DNA from 2 places in the Achromobacter sp. DH1f genome. Region 1 is predicted to be linked to the other one. Evidence: riboswitches for the same ligand, from Rfam matches in the RefSeq annotation. Region 1 holds a riboswitch; the other holds the start of a gene.
What was found. A riboswitch is a leader RNA that binds a small molecule or an ion and turns the genes downstream of it on or off. The one in region 1 is predicted to bind fluoride.

Region 1 (6,702 bases):
CAGCGCAATCACGTCATCGGCAGCGGGGTGGGACATGTTCAGGTTCCGGGAAGTCGGGACGGAGCGGCAACGCCTGCCCGGCCCTCAGCGATTGATCAGCAGCGAATACACGGGCGGCGTCTGCGTCGCGTCGACGAAGACAAAGGCCGTGCCGTCCGAGCAGAAGTTGGCGACTTCCTGGTAACCGCCGTCTTGCATCGGCACGCAATTGTCGATCTGCAACAGCAGGCGCCCTGGCGGCACGCCCTGTGCGCCGTTGGCGGTCCAGTACGGTACGCCGTTGTACTTGGTGCGCCACTCGGTGGCCCAGTCATGGGGATGCGCGATGTCGTCGGGCAGGTCGTCGTGGCGACCGTAGTCGTAGAAATCCGCTTCCAGTTCGGGCGGGGCGCCATCGTCGTCGATGCGCCAGCGGGCAATGCCCAATTCCGGGATCAGTTCGGGCAAGCCGTCTTCGGCGTGTTCGGGCGGGGCCGTGGGGGCATCGCCCAGCGCGGCGCGCGGCAGGCTGAAGACGGCATTGGCGCCGCCGTCGCTTTCCCAGAAGCTGCAAATGCTGTCCCATTCGCACTTGAAGGCGAACAGGACTTCGCCCGCGGGGATATCCAGGTCGGGCGCATTGGCCTCGGCCGATTGCCCCGGGGCTTGCGCCAGAAAGCTCATGGCCCGGCCGCATTCCCGGCATATCGGCCAGTGTGCGATGGGCAGCCCCCACGGCAAGCCGCCCAGCTTGTGCACGAGACCGGGCGCCGCGCCGTCGCAGAACGTGGGGTAATGGCTTTTCATCGAAACACCTGTGGGGTCAATGGAACTGCCAACTATATCCGCTGCCATCGGCCCTGTGCTGACACGGCGGTGACCGGTCACTACACTTCTTCGATGCGCACCTTGGGCGCGAACGGCGTACCCAGATCCAGCGTACGGTAGATGCGCTCCAGAATACGCTGACGCCGCGTCGGACGCCCCAGGCGCCAGCGCGTGTCCAGATACAGCAGCGGCACCGCGAAGCAGGCCCAGACGAACAGCAGGATCGCGAACAGGAATGCCGCCAGCTCCGGCAGGTCGGCATGCTCTTGCGGCGATCCGCCGAAATGAAGAAAGCCCACGACCACCAGCCAGGTGACCAGCAGCAGGCTGCCCAGCAGCGCCAGCATCGGCACGCGCTGACTCAAGCCGACGCCGACCGGGCCGATCCGGGTATGGGCACCGCGAAAGTGCCGATGACAGACATAGACGCGGTCATCTTCGCGATTGCGCAGGCCGTAGACCAGCCGGTGCGGCCCTGCGCCGGGAATCTCGCCGGCGTAGGCGGCCAATTCGACGCGGTCGCCCTCGGCCAGGAAAGGCTGGACGTTGCCCAGGTCTTCGCCGACATGCAAGGCGTAGGGCTGACGGCCGACCTGAAAGCGGTAGACGCCGGCGCTGGGACGGTGCCGCGTCCCGGGCCGCGCCTCGTGAGTCAAGGACGTCAATACGCCGTGTACATGGAGGATCTCGGGCGATGCATCGGCGACGAGTCGTTCACTGACCTGCGGTTCGGCAAGCCGTTGCTTGTCTGCCTGCAGCGCCGAGGCGGCGGCGGAAACGGCGGCGGAAACGGCGGCACCCAGCGAGACCGGCCTGCCCTGTTGCTGGCGATACCCCGCCTCGCTCTGCAAGATGGCCGGCCGGTGCAGGCGGTTGTCCCACAGGCCGTATAGGGAACTGCCCGCCAGGATCAGCGCGAACAGCGCCACCGTCAACGCCACCACCAGCATCAGCACCTGCACGAAGGACCCCAGGTCCAGCAGGAAGCAGCCCCCGATCAACGCGGCCGCCAGCGCGGTGCTGATGCCGATGCTGCGCCAGGCGCGGCGCCGCAGGTCCACGTAGTAGCGCGGCGGGATGCCCGGACCTTGCGCGGCGGATAGCCAAGAAAAGTGCCGCAGCGACTGCGGGCCATCCAGCACGCCGACGCGTACGGGCACGCCTTGCTCCTGCAGGCCCCGCAACGTACGAATGTCGGCGGCGCTCTCGAAGGCGCCAAACACCGACACCCCATTCACCACGATATGGACGTTGCCTCGGACAAGCGGCACGGCGACACGCATCTGCTCGATGCGGCCTTCGACAATGGCGGCGGTGGTGGCGGGCGTGCGCTTGAACATGGAGCAAATGGCCGCGGCGGCAGGCGGGAAAAGCGCACAGCATACCGCAGGGCATCATGGGCAAGCGGTCGATGGCATACCGTTACCGCGGTCGCGGTTCTGAGCGATTTTTCTCATCAATCAGCGAATTTATTTCATTTCACCTGTAGCGGGTAGCGGCGTAAAAATGAGGCGTCGACATCAACACGCCGTCTGCATCGCCGCGCTTTTGACAAAGCCTGACAGCCCCCCGCCGCCCTGCCCGCCTGCAAGGAGCCTCACCATGAACATCGCCCTGGAACGCCTGGCCAGCCAGCTGGACCTGGACGCCCCCGCCCACGCGCCCCTGCGCCTGGCCTTCGCCCACGCCTGTACGCAGCGGGTCGAACACCTGCTGGAAGACCCGCAGGCCATCGCCTGCCTGGCGACGCTGGGCCGCTATCTCGCGGGCGCCGCCACCGACGTGCAATTGGCCGACGCCTCTGCCCTGGCCGCGCAACTGGCCAACCATCACCCCGGCTCGACCTCCATTGACGGCTGCGGCCATGCTGCCGTCTCCGCGACATACGCCGTCGCCGCCGCGCTGGCCGGCAAGGCGCTGCGCGCCGCGGAATACGCCGCCTACGCCGCCGTGTACGGCCAGGGCGGTTACGGAGCAATCTCGGACCCGGACGCATTCACCATCGAATTCGCCTGGCAGGCCGACACGCTGGCGGCGTTGGCGGCCCGCGAGACCCCGCAGGCCAGCGCCGAGCACGCCTGATCCCGAACGGCCACGCCACCCTGGCCGCTACACGATGCCCTCGGTATGCAGGGTCTCGTTCAGCCGATGCAGCGTGAAGGTCTCGCCGTCGATGTCGATTTCATTGACGCAGCACGGCTGCTGCTTGATGCGCCAGTAGCGCGACAAGGGCAGCCCCAGCGCCTGCAACAGCAGGATGCGGTTGATGCTGTCGTGCCCCACCAGCACCACGGTCTGCCCGGCGTGCGCCTGCATCACGTACTGCAGCACGCCGATGCCTCGCGCCAGCACGCCAGCCAGCGTCTCGCCACCCGGAATCGCCGCCAGGTCGGGCGCTTGCCGCCATAGCCGATGCTGCTCGGGCCAGCGGGCGCGCACCTCTTCGTGGGTCAGCCCCTGCCATTCGCCGTAATCGGTGTCGGCCAAGGCGTCGAGAATGCCGGCGCTGGCACCCGTTGCGCTGGCGATTTCGGCGCCCGTGCGCACGCAGCGCGACAGCGGGCTGGTGTACAGGGCATCAGGCCGCCACGACTTGGCGACGCGTGCGCCCAACGCACGGGCCTGGCGCTGCCCCAGATCGGACAGCGGCACCTCTGCCCGGCCCCGGAACCGTTCCGGTGAAATCCAGTCGACGTGGCCATGGCGGGCCAGGATGATCTTGGTCATGTGCGCTTCTCCTGTTGATGGCGCGAAAGTGGCCGGGCCGATGCCGCCTTGGCGGCGACAGCGTGAACGCCCGGCGGCGGGTCTGACAAGGATAAGTCGGCCGAACCGCCGCCCTGCCCTTGCCGGTGATGCTTGCGATGGCCGACACGCTGGGCCCGGTAGATGCCGGCGTGCCCGGAAAACAGATAGGCCGTGACGCAGCCGATGGCCGCCAGCGGGCCGATGTCGGCGCCGAACAGTTCCATGGCCATCAGCGTGGTCGCGATCGGTGTGTTGGCCGCGCCGGCAAACACCGCCACGAAGCCGATACCGGCCATCATCGCGAACGGCATGTGCAAGAGCGGCGCCAGCGCATTGCCCAGCGTGGCGCCGATGTAGAACAGTGGCGTGACTTCCCCGCCCTTGAAGCCCGTGCCCAGCGAGGCTACGGTAAAGGCGAACTTGCCCAGGAAGTCCCACGGCGCCATCGGCGCCTGAAACGAACGCACGATGTCGGGAATGCCCAGCCCGATGTAGCGGTAGGCGTCCAGTGCCCACACCGCCGTCGCGATGACGACGCCGCCCGCCACCGGGCGCAGCGGCGCGTAGGCGATGGCCTGCCTGACCGCGGCCGCCAGCTTGTGCACGGCCGCCGCAAACAACATGCCGACCAGGCCAAATACGATGCCCGCCGCAAACACCGCCGCCACGCTGGCCACGCCCACGGGGGCGATCGCGCCGATCGCATACGCCGTGTGGTGAATGCCCCAGGCCAGGCAGACCTGGTCGGCCACGATGCTGGCGACCAGGCAGGGAAACAGCGCGTCGTAGCGCATGCGGCCGATGGCCAGCACCTCCAGCCCGAACACCGCGCCGGCCAGGGGCGTGCCGAACACCGACGAAAAGCCGGCGCTGATGCCCGACATCAGCAACACCCGGCGGTCTTCGCGTTCCAGCCGGAGCAGGCGCGTCAGCTGGTCCGCCAGCGCGCCGCCCATCTGCACCGCGGTGCCTTCGCGCCCGACCGACGCACCGAACAGATGCGACACGACCGTGCCGCCCAGCACCAGCGGCACCATGCGCAGCGGCACGACCTTCTTGGGGTCATGAATCTCATCGATGATGAGGTTGTTGCCGGCATCCACCGACTTGCCCAGCCGGTGGTACACGTAGCCCACCGCAAAGCCGGCCACCGGCAGCAGCCAGATCACCCAGGCGTGGGTTTGCCGCCAACCGGTGGCCAGGTCCAGGGCAACCAGGAAGATCGCCGACGCGCAGCCGGCCAGCGCGCCGACCAGGGACGCAATCGCGAACCACTTGCCGGCGTAGGGCAAGAGTTCAAAGGGTTCTACACGGGGAAATCGCGGCATGGGTCATGGCTCGAAAGGACTCGGGCTGACCAATGGTTCAAGGCTGAACAGAAGCCGCAGATGAAGCCAAAAAAGAGGCCAAAAATGCGAACGCCTACAGCCCCGACGTTGGTCAGGTTTCTGTAGGCGTCATCAACCGCGCAAGGCGCGGTGGTTAAAGGAGGAACACCATCTCCATTGGCAGGAATATAGCCGAAGGCGGCGTGGCCTGCCAAGATGCCGATGAGCTGGCCCCATAACCAGGCGGGTGGCTGCCGCGCGACCTGGGCCGGACGCGCGCCGTCACAGCGGCCCGGCGGCCAGCATGAAGCTGCCGCCGCGGATCACGTGCAGCAGCCGCGGCCGGCAGCCGCCATCGACCTTCTTGCGCAACCGCCGCATGGCGATGGCCACCGCCTGGCACTTGACGTGCTGTGGCCCGTGGACATGCGCCTTGGTCTTCCAGACCTGCTCGGCCAGCTGCCAGCTGGTGAACACCGCGCCCGGGCTGCCCATCAGCAAGGCCAGCAGCCCGAATTCCTTGGGCGTCAACAGCAGCGCCTGGCCGTCGCGCCACGCCCGAAAGCGCAGCAGGTCCAGCTCCAGGTCCGCAAATTGCAGCCTGTCGCCGGACTCGGGCATGCCAGTGAGCAGGATGTGGCTCACGTCCAGGCCCTCTCGCGGCTAGCGGCGCGCGTCGGTCTGGCGCTGCACCTCGGCCTGGTAATCCGGCCCCGTGCGCAGCCGCACATATTCCGAGAACGCGGCCTTGTATTCCGGGCTGTAGATATCCGGCGTGGCCTCGCCGCGCCAGAACCGGTCCACCCCGGCCCGCTTCCACAGCGCCAGATCGGCCAGCACTTCGGCGCGGGTCAACGACTGGCCATACGGACTGGTCAACGCCGTGGCCGGCGCCCCGGCCGATGCCACCGGCTGCGCCAGCGCGGCGCCCGACACGCCCGTCGCCAGGGCCAGGAACAAAGCGGTTTTACGAAGAATCTGCATGCTTCACACTCCTAAGAATCACGTTGGGTACTGCACGGAATTCATTCTAGGAAGGCGATGCAGACAGAAAGCGGATAGGGAGATTACGTTTTTGAAAGGTCAGCTATAGGCTCGCTAGAGGAAGCTTCTTGATGGAAAAACGGCACGTCCTGACCTGTAGCACAAAAAATAGGGACGCATTATCGCCCCCAAACCTATTAGATTTTCAAGCTGTCCTTCGATACAAAAATAATCGACACCCCAAGGTTATCGGCGTCCTCCTGCAATGCGGCTGGCACCGTTTTCGACGTCACCAAGACGGAGCGCCCATTCGGCACCAACCCTTTAATTTTCAGCTCGGCTCGCAGTAACGCTCGGTACTTTACGCATTGATAAATTCCGCGTTCCAAATCTGCATCATTAGATATTTCGGATTTGACTTCAACAGCAATGCAACCCTCACCATGCTGGAACAACACATCCACGCGATCACCTGAAGCGAACAGCCACTCAGTCTCTCCTCGCTGAAATTCTATTTTTGAAGCCAATACTTCAGGATGATCAGCCACCCATTCTTTTAATTTTCTATGAGCCTCGCTCTCCGGCTCACTGGACCATCCTGATTTGGTTGGCTCTCGATCGGAAGTCTCAACATCCTCGAGCGCCGGAATTGCGTCGACAATAGGCTTCAGACCATATCTTTTCAATACATCGCGCCATCCATCAAAACGCCATACTTCCTCAAACGTCTCCCACGCCATGGTTTGTCTATCACTGTCGCTGAGGCCACGTTTCGGTATGCCACGAAGATGATTAGTAATGTAGTAGTCGCAGCCACTCCCAGGTATGCCGGACT
Region 2 (6,702 bases), on a different contig from region 1:
CCGATGTAGCGGTAGCCGTCGGTGGCCCAGACGGCCACGGCGACCACCGCACCGCCGATGAACGGACGCAAGGGGGCATAGGGAACGTATCGCTTCATGACCGCGCCTATGGCGTGCGCGCTATTGGCGAAGATCATGCCGATCAACCCGAACAGTATGCCCGCCACCACCACGCTCAGGATGCTTACCAGGCCTATCGGCGCGACCTCCAGCACGGCGTAGTGTGTGTGATGGACACCCAGGAGAAGCCCGATTTGATCTGCGGCAATGGCAGTCACCACGCATGGAAAAAGAGCGTCGTAGCGCATGCGGCCAATCACCAACACCTCCAAGCCAAAAATGGCTCCGGCCAATGGCGTACCGAAAACAGATGAAAACCCGGCGGCAATCCCTGCCATGAGAATGAGCCGGCGGTCTTCGGGACGCATCCGTAGCACATGGGTGAGCTGGTCGGCCAGCGCTCCCCCCATTTGCACTGCCGTCCCTTCGCGCCCTACGGAAGCTCCGAAGAGGTGCGAAATGACCGTGCCGCCGAGCACCATGGGTACCATGCGTAGCGGGATGACCTTCTTCGGGTCATGGATCTCGTCGATGATCAGGTTGTTGCCCGCCTCGACAGGGCGTCCCATGCGGAGATAGCACCAGCCCACCGCGAAGCCGGCAACCGGCAAGAGCCAGATCAAATACCGATTCGCTTCGCGGGTCGCAGTTGCCCAATCGAGTGCATGCAGGAAGAGGGCGGAGGCAATGCCGGCTAGGCACGCGACGGCTAAAGAGATGACCAGCCATTTGCCGATATAGGGCAGGAGGTCTAGTTGTTCTAAGCGTGTTGTGCGCGGCATGGGATCAGGACAAAAGGGAGAGACCCCCCTGATCTGCGCAGCCGTAGGACAAAAATGCCTACAGACCCGGTGCAAACCAGGGATCTGTAGGCATCATCAGCCGCAGTGAAAAATTGCGGCGGTTAACGGAGGAATGCCATCTCCGTAGAATGCATTGATCTTAGCAGTGGAGCATAGGCAGCGCAAGCAGGTTCGGAATGCTGTGCCCCCCTTTTTCTTTGGGGCTAGCCATGCCACGATTGCGTCGATACACTGATTACGGAGATGGCATTCCTCCACTACTCGCCCAACCCTGGGCTGATGATGCCTACGTTGATCTCGGCAGACGAGGCACGTAGTTTTTTTTCGCCCGTAACGCCACCAACAGAACTTGTGGGGTAAGGATGGCGAACCAAGTTAGCAATATTGCTTTGGCCAGCAAAGAAGAGACGGATGCCGTGCCCGCCGGCCCATTGCCCGGTACCTTTCCAGAATTGAGCCTCCTGTTCAACGATGCGCATCAAAGCATCGCGCTGATGGAGTTGTCTCCGCCCGAGCCCGATTATTTTGTGGACCTGAATCTTGATCAAGCCTTTGGTGCGATCGTGGCGGGGCGGGCGGAATATGCACTGGACGGGCTGTTCCGCGTGCCGCTCCATACCTTGGAAGCTGTGGCGTATCGTCATGAGGTATTCCGTGATCTGGCGGATCGCAAGCTCCAATCGCTGAGATCATTCGCGGATGGCATGCGCGCAATGCGCAAGCAACTTGCTCAAGCGGGAAAGTTGCACGTCATCCATCAACAAAAGCGGTGGTATCTGGAAGCTATCCAGACCTACTGCGCTGCAGTGTCCAAGCTTGCTAGCGCATTGCGGGCCGCCATCATTCGCTCTCGCGCTTCGGGAGTGTTTGGAGAATTTATCAACGGCTAGCCGTAACGCCGTTTGAGCGCCGCCATCTCCTTCATGCGCTCGGTTAATGCCATATCGTCCGTACGCTTACTTTCTAAGCGAATAGCGACTGAGAGATGCCTACCAGCTCGCAGGCCCGGGGATACACATTCCGCGCTCGGTCATCAACGTCCTGACCGGTTCGCGTTTGGCCTGCGGGCTGGCTACTTTTTGCTTAGGAGATGCCGAAGTGCACCCTTGCCCAGCATCGATTTCGCCGAATTTCGCCTTCCAGGTGTAGTAAGTTGTTCCCGAGATTCCGTGCTCGGGGCACAGGTCTGCTACCTTGGCTCCTCTGCCTCGCCCTCCTTTTTCACGCCGATGATCTGTTCTTGCATACCGCGGCGAAGCCGCGGTGGTTGCGGTCCGGCGGACAGTACCGCCCGCCAATTTAACTTGCCCGGGCAAGGGTCGCGTTCTGCTCCTGCACCGGAAACCAGCCGGCCGTGCTCTTGATCGCCGACCACAGCGTGTCCGGCACCTGCAGCTCGCCCGGCTCGTGGGACAGGTCCAGCGCCATGTCGATGTCTTCGTCGCGCCCGGTCTGTATTAACTCCACCCAGCGCGGATTCATCGCCAGCCCGCGGCCCACGGCCACGAGCGGCAAACCCAGGGCCAGCGCCTGGCGCGCCTGTTCGGCCGTGCGTATCTGGCCCGCTGCCATGAACAGCAGGCTGCTCGCCACGCGCTCGATGAACTGTCGAACCGTGGTCGCGCTATGGGTCGCGGCCTGCGGCCGGCCCTGCAGCAGGTCGTAGAGCGAGGCGTGCAAATAGTCGATCTGTCCGCGCTCGATCAGTGCTTCCGCCAAGGCCAGCGCATCGTCGATGCGCAGTCCGCCTTCGCCGGGTTTTTCCGGCGAGATGTGGTAGCCTACCAGGAATGGCCGCTTTGCGTGCGTGGCGATCACGCAGGGCGCTGCGCGCACGACTTCGGTCGGAAAACGCATGCGGTTTTCCAGCGAGCCGCCCCAGTCGTCCGCGCGCTGGTTAAAGAGCGGCGACAGGAAATTCTGAATGAGAAAGCCATGCGCGCCATGCAATTCCACGCCGTCGAAACCTGCGTCGATGGCGCGGCGCGTGGCCTATCCGAAGTCCCGGATCACACCCAGGATTTCCTCGTGCGTGAGAGCGCGGCTGGCGAGCTTGCCGTCGTTGAAGGGCCCCTTGGGCGCTGCCGTCGCGCTGGCGCTGATCACGTCCGCGTCTGGAATCAGGCTGGGCGCGGCCTTGGTGCCGGCGTGGAAGATCTGCAGCACGGTCAGCGCGCCGCCGCTTTTCGCGGCGGCGGCCAGCATGCGCAGGCTGGGGATGAAGCGATCGCCATACGCGGCGAACTCATTGGTGAAACCGATGCCGCTGGCCTGCACCTGGGTGGCCCGTGAGGACCAGACCCACGCCCTGGGCGCGCGCGATAACAGGCCAGCTCCTGCTCAGAGATGGTCTGTTCTTCATTGGCCGACCAGGTGGTTATTGGCGCCAGCACCACGCGGTTGCGCACCGCCAGGCCGTTGTTGAAGCGGAAGGACTGGAAGAGGGGGGCTGTCATTTTGCTGGCAATTCGGTATCGACTGGCCGTTCACGGGAAAAGGCTGGATTCTGGAAGGGGCGTTATTCCGTCTACGGATCGTTGTGGTTGACGGCCTCAGGCCATGTTCCTGGCCAGGTACGGCAGCACCTTCTCGGTATGGCGGCCGAACTAGTTGTAGCCGTCCTCGAAGCGCTTGGCCGTGCCTTCGATCCAGTGGAGTTCCTTGTCGCTGCTAGCCAGGGCGTCGAATGTGCTCTGGGCATCGCTCGGGTTGTCGATCACCGCGTTATCGCGCAACTGCTACATCAGGACGGGGAGCTTGACGTTGGGCGCTCACAGCCTGCCCGACATATCGGCGGTGGCAAAACCGCCCAGCTTCAGGATTTCCAGGTCGATCAGTTCCTGGTATTGCGCGATGCCCTGGGCCGCGTCGAGCCTGCTGAAGACGGCCGCCATATTGGGCACCAGCGGGCTGATCAGGCACTTGACGTTCTTCAACAGCTCCGGATGCTTGTCGATCGCAGCGTACTGCGACACGCCGCCCAGGCACTGGCTGAACAGGGCCACGTCCATCGTGCCCAGGCGGGGAGGGGCATCGCGAATCGCTTCACGCTCACGCAGTCGCGCTATTCCCACTGGCCCACTCCACAGACGCCGCCTTTGGCCGCGCCGCTTTGCCCATGATTGCGAAAATCGTAGGTCAGTACGTTGTAGCCCGCATCGGTCAGGTGCTTGTACTGGATCACGAAGTCGATCTCGACCGGCTCGATGAAGTTGCTCCACGGATGTCCCATATGGCCGGGATAGCCGGCGCGGCACATCGGCAAGGCATGGTTGAAAATGACCAGCTTGTTGCTTTCGCCGCCCTTGGCGGGGATGCACCAGGCTTCCAGCGGCGTGCCGTCATCCGACGGAATGGACAGATCGTGCCAGCCCGTCATGCCGTATTCATCGGGATTCTTGAAGGTGAAACTGCGCGGCATCCTGACCATGCCGGCCATCGCCTTGACCTTGGTGTGGTCTGCCTGGGAAATGGTCTTTTCCTGCTCCAGGGCCTGCTGCATTCTTTGCTTTGAGATTCCGGTCATGGCGCTGACACCTTGTGTCTGGCTCGGGATGTATGTGTCTGCGTAGCAATACCCGCGAATCGGGATGGATCACAAGCACAACTGCATCGTAAAGACGATATATGTTCACATAAATACGCTTTTAAAGACATCAATGCGTAGATAAACTAAACAAATGCCATCGACCCTCGCTGCTATCCTCGCTGAGCTGGTTTGCCCAGATCGCCCGCAATCGCAGTTTCACCAAGGCCGCGACGGGGATGGAGGTGACCCGGGCCGCCTTGTCGCAACACCTCAAGGCGCTGCAGCGGCACCTGAATTTGCGTTTGCTCACGCGCACGACACGCGACATGTCGCTGACGGAAGAAGGGCAGCGCCTGCTAGATGTTTTGCAGCCCGCGCTGACGAGCATTGAACGCGCGGTGCGGGAGCTGGGGGAAGCGAACGCGGAGCCTTCTATCCGCATCAATACGTCGCGCGTCGCAGCCCGGCTTTTGCTGGAACCGCGCATGGATGAGTTCCTGGCCCGCCATCCCAAGCTGCGGCTGGAGCTGATCATGAACGACGGCTTTTCGAACATTGGGGCGGACGGGCTCGATGCCGGCATCCGGCTGGGCGAAAGCCTGGACGAACACATGATCGCGGCTACGGTGACACCCATGCTGGAGATGGCGATCGTTGGGCCGCCCGCGTACTTCGCGCGCCGCGATTCGCGGCCTCGGGCTGGTCCAGCACATCGATCTGTGCGTGCGCCAGCACCTGACGCCGGGTCGCTGGTCCGCGTGCTCAGACCCTGGTGCCGGCCTTTTCCGGGCTTCTTCCTGTACGTGCCTTCCCGGGCGCAGATGCCGGCCAAGATCCGGGCCTTATAATGGACTTCCTGATCGAGCAAAGGGCCCAGCTCTCGATGGAATCCCGCGCGGGCGCCGCGGCGCAGGGCGGAAGGCAGGGCAAGCCCAAGGCGGCCGACAGGGCCTGAACAGATCATTCATGCCCAGCCCGGCTTGGATCAGGCAGCGGCATCCGACGTGCGGGTCAGGGCGCGGCTGGCGGATCGAACCATTGCTCGTCGATGGCCTGGGTCATTTCGTTGGGCGTGAGCTGTTGCGTAATGCGCCCGCGCTTGATGTAGCGATGTTCAAAGGAACGCGCGCCGCGCGCCATCACCTTGGCCTTGCACGCCGCGATGTGGTCCTCGCCGAAATGGCTGTTGAAGGTATTGAAAAGCACGACGCGCTGACCATCGAGGCCGGCCGCTTCAATTCGACCGCCGCCGGGTCATCCAGCAGCTCGCCCTTGCATGCGAACACGAAGCTGTTGGTCATGTCGTCGTCCATCACCTCGAACATCGACGAACCGAACGACGCCCGCACCCGGTCCAGGTATTCGCGGTGGTCCGGATGGTTCAACTGGAAATTGATCACCAGGATGCCGTCGTTGCGCAGCGCCTCGTGGCAGTCGGCGTAGAACTCGGCGGAACACAGCGCGTCGGGAATGTCCGCGTCGCCGAAACCGTCCAACAACAGCACGTCGGCTGCGTCCTGCAATTCCCGCAGGTGGTCGGCCGCATCAGCCTGGACCATCTGGAAACGGTCATCGTCGCGCGGCACCAAAAAAGCGTCGCGCAGCGCGATGACCCCGGGGTCGATCTTCACCACCTCGATGCGCGAACGCACCAGGTAGCGGTAGCAGAACTTGGCCAGCGAACCGCCGCCCAGCCCCACCATCAGGATGTCCGCCGGCGTCGGCGTGAACAGCACGAAGCCCATCATCATCCGCGTGTATTCCAGGTCGAGCGCGTCCGGCTTGAGCTTGGAAATTCGGCTCTGGATGACCTTTTCTGAGAAATGCAGGGTCCGGATGGTGCCTGATTCCTGTACGAAGGGCTTCTGGTCATCGCGCGGCGCGACGCTGAAGGGGGAATCGGGAATGGTGCTGGCTCGGGAAATGAGGTTGGGCGGTCGCAATCGCCAAAGATACCTCAGAACTTATGCGTCAGCGTCGCCATGAAGTTGCGCGGGTCGCCATAATTGCGCGTACTGTATAAATTGACCTGGGAATAGTATTTCTTGTCGAACACGTTGTTGATGTTCACCTGCAACGCGGTTTGCGGGGTGAACGCACAACGCGCCATCAGGTTGGCGATGGCGTAATTGCCGATTTCCGCGCGCCGCTGCACAAACGAACCGCTGCCGTCGGCCCCCCATACCGTGGCCCCCCGAACGGCTCTGCCATCGCACGCCCGCGCCCACCGTCAAGTTGCGCAGGGCGTCCGAGAACGCGTAGGTCGTGAACCGGTTGAACGTGTCGCGCGGCAACGATGTATTCAACTTC

Region 2: linked by a shared signal. The riboswitch ahead of U858_RS0124070 (hypothetical protein) and the one ahead of U858_RS0106545 (voltage-gated chloride channel family protein) in region 1 are both predicted to bind fluoride.

Annotation. Positions count from the first base shown of each region.
Region 1 is NZ_AYMF01000008.1:17,808-24,509, reverse strand. Features, by position in the region: gene U858_RS0106570 (class I SAM-dependent methyltransferase) at 1-36, opposite strand, end outside; gene U858_RS0106565 (hypothetical protein) at 85-786, opposite strand; gene U858_RS0106560 (hypothetical protein) at 867-2,147, opposite strand; gene U858_RS0106555 (hypothetical protein) at 2,410-2,889, shown strand; gene U858_RS0106550 (histidine phosphatase family protein) at 2,917-3,534, opposite strand; gene U858_RS0106545 (voltage-gated chloride channel family protein) at 3,531-4,883, opposite strand; fluoride riboswitch at 5,000-5,068, opposite strand; gene U858_RS0106540 (winged helix-turn-helix domain-containing protein) at 5,166-5,528, opposite strand; gene U858_RS0106535 (DUF4148 domain-containing protein) at 5,547-5,867, opposite strand; gene U858_RS35590 (hypothetical protein) at 6,065-6,702, opposite strand, start outside.
Region 2 is NZ_AYMF01000028.1:108,870-115,571, reverse strand. Features, by position in the region: gene U858_RS0124075 (voltage-gated chloride channel family protein) at 1-842, opposite strand, end outside; fluoride riboswitch at 923-995, opposite strand; fluoride riboswitch at 1,094-1,159, shown strand; gene U858_RS0124070 (hypothetical protein) at 1,226-1,753, shown strand; partial or broken gene U858_RS36265 (transposase) at 1,988-2,109, opposite strand; partial or broken gene U858_RS33910 (NADH:flavin oxidoreductase) at 2,163-3,140, opposite strand; gene U858_RS36005 (hypothetical protein) at 3,635-3,937, opposite strand; gene U858_RS36000 (S9 family peptidase) at 3,928-4,389, opposite strand; gene U858_RS33900 (LysR family transcriptional regulator) at 4,560-5,240, shown strand; gene U858_RS36410 (hypothetical protein) at 5,404-5,532, opposite strand; gene U858_RS0124045 (fused MFS/spermidine synthase) at 5,532-6,335, opposite strand; partial or broken gene U858_RS35745 (TonB-dependent siderophore receptor) at 6,357-6,702, opposite strand, start outside.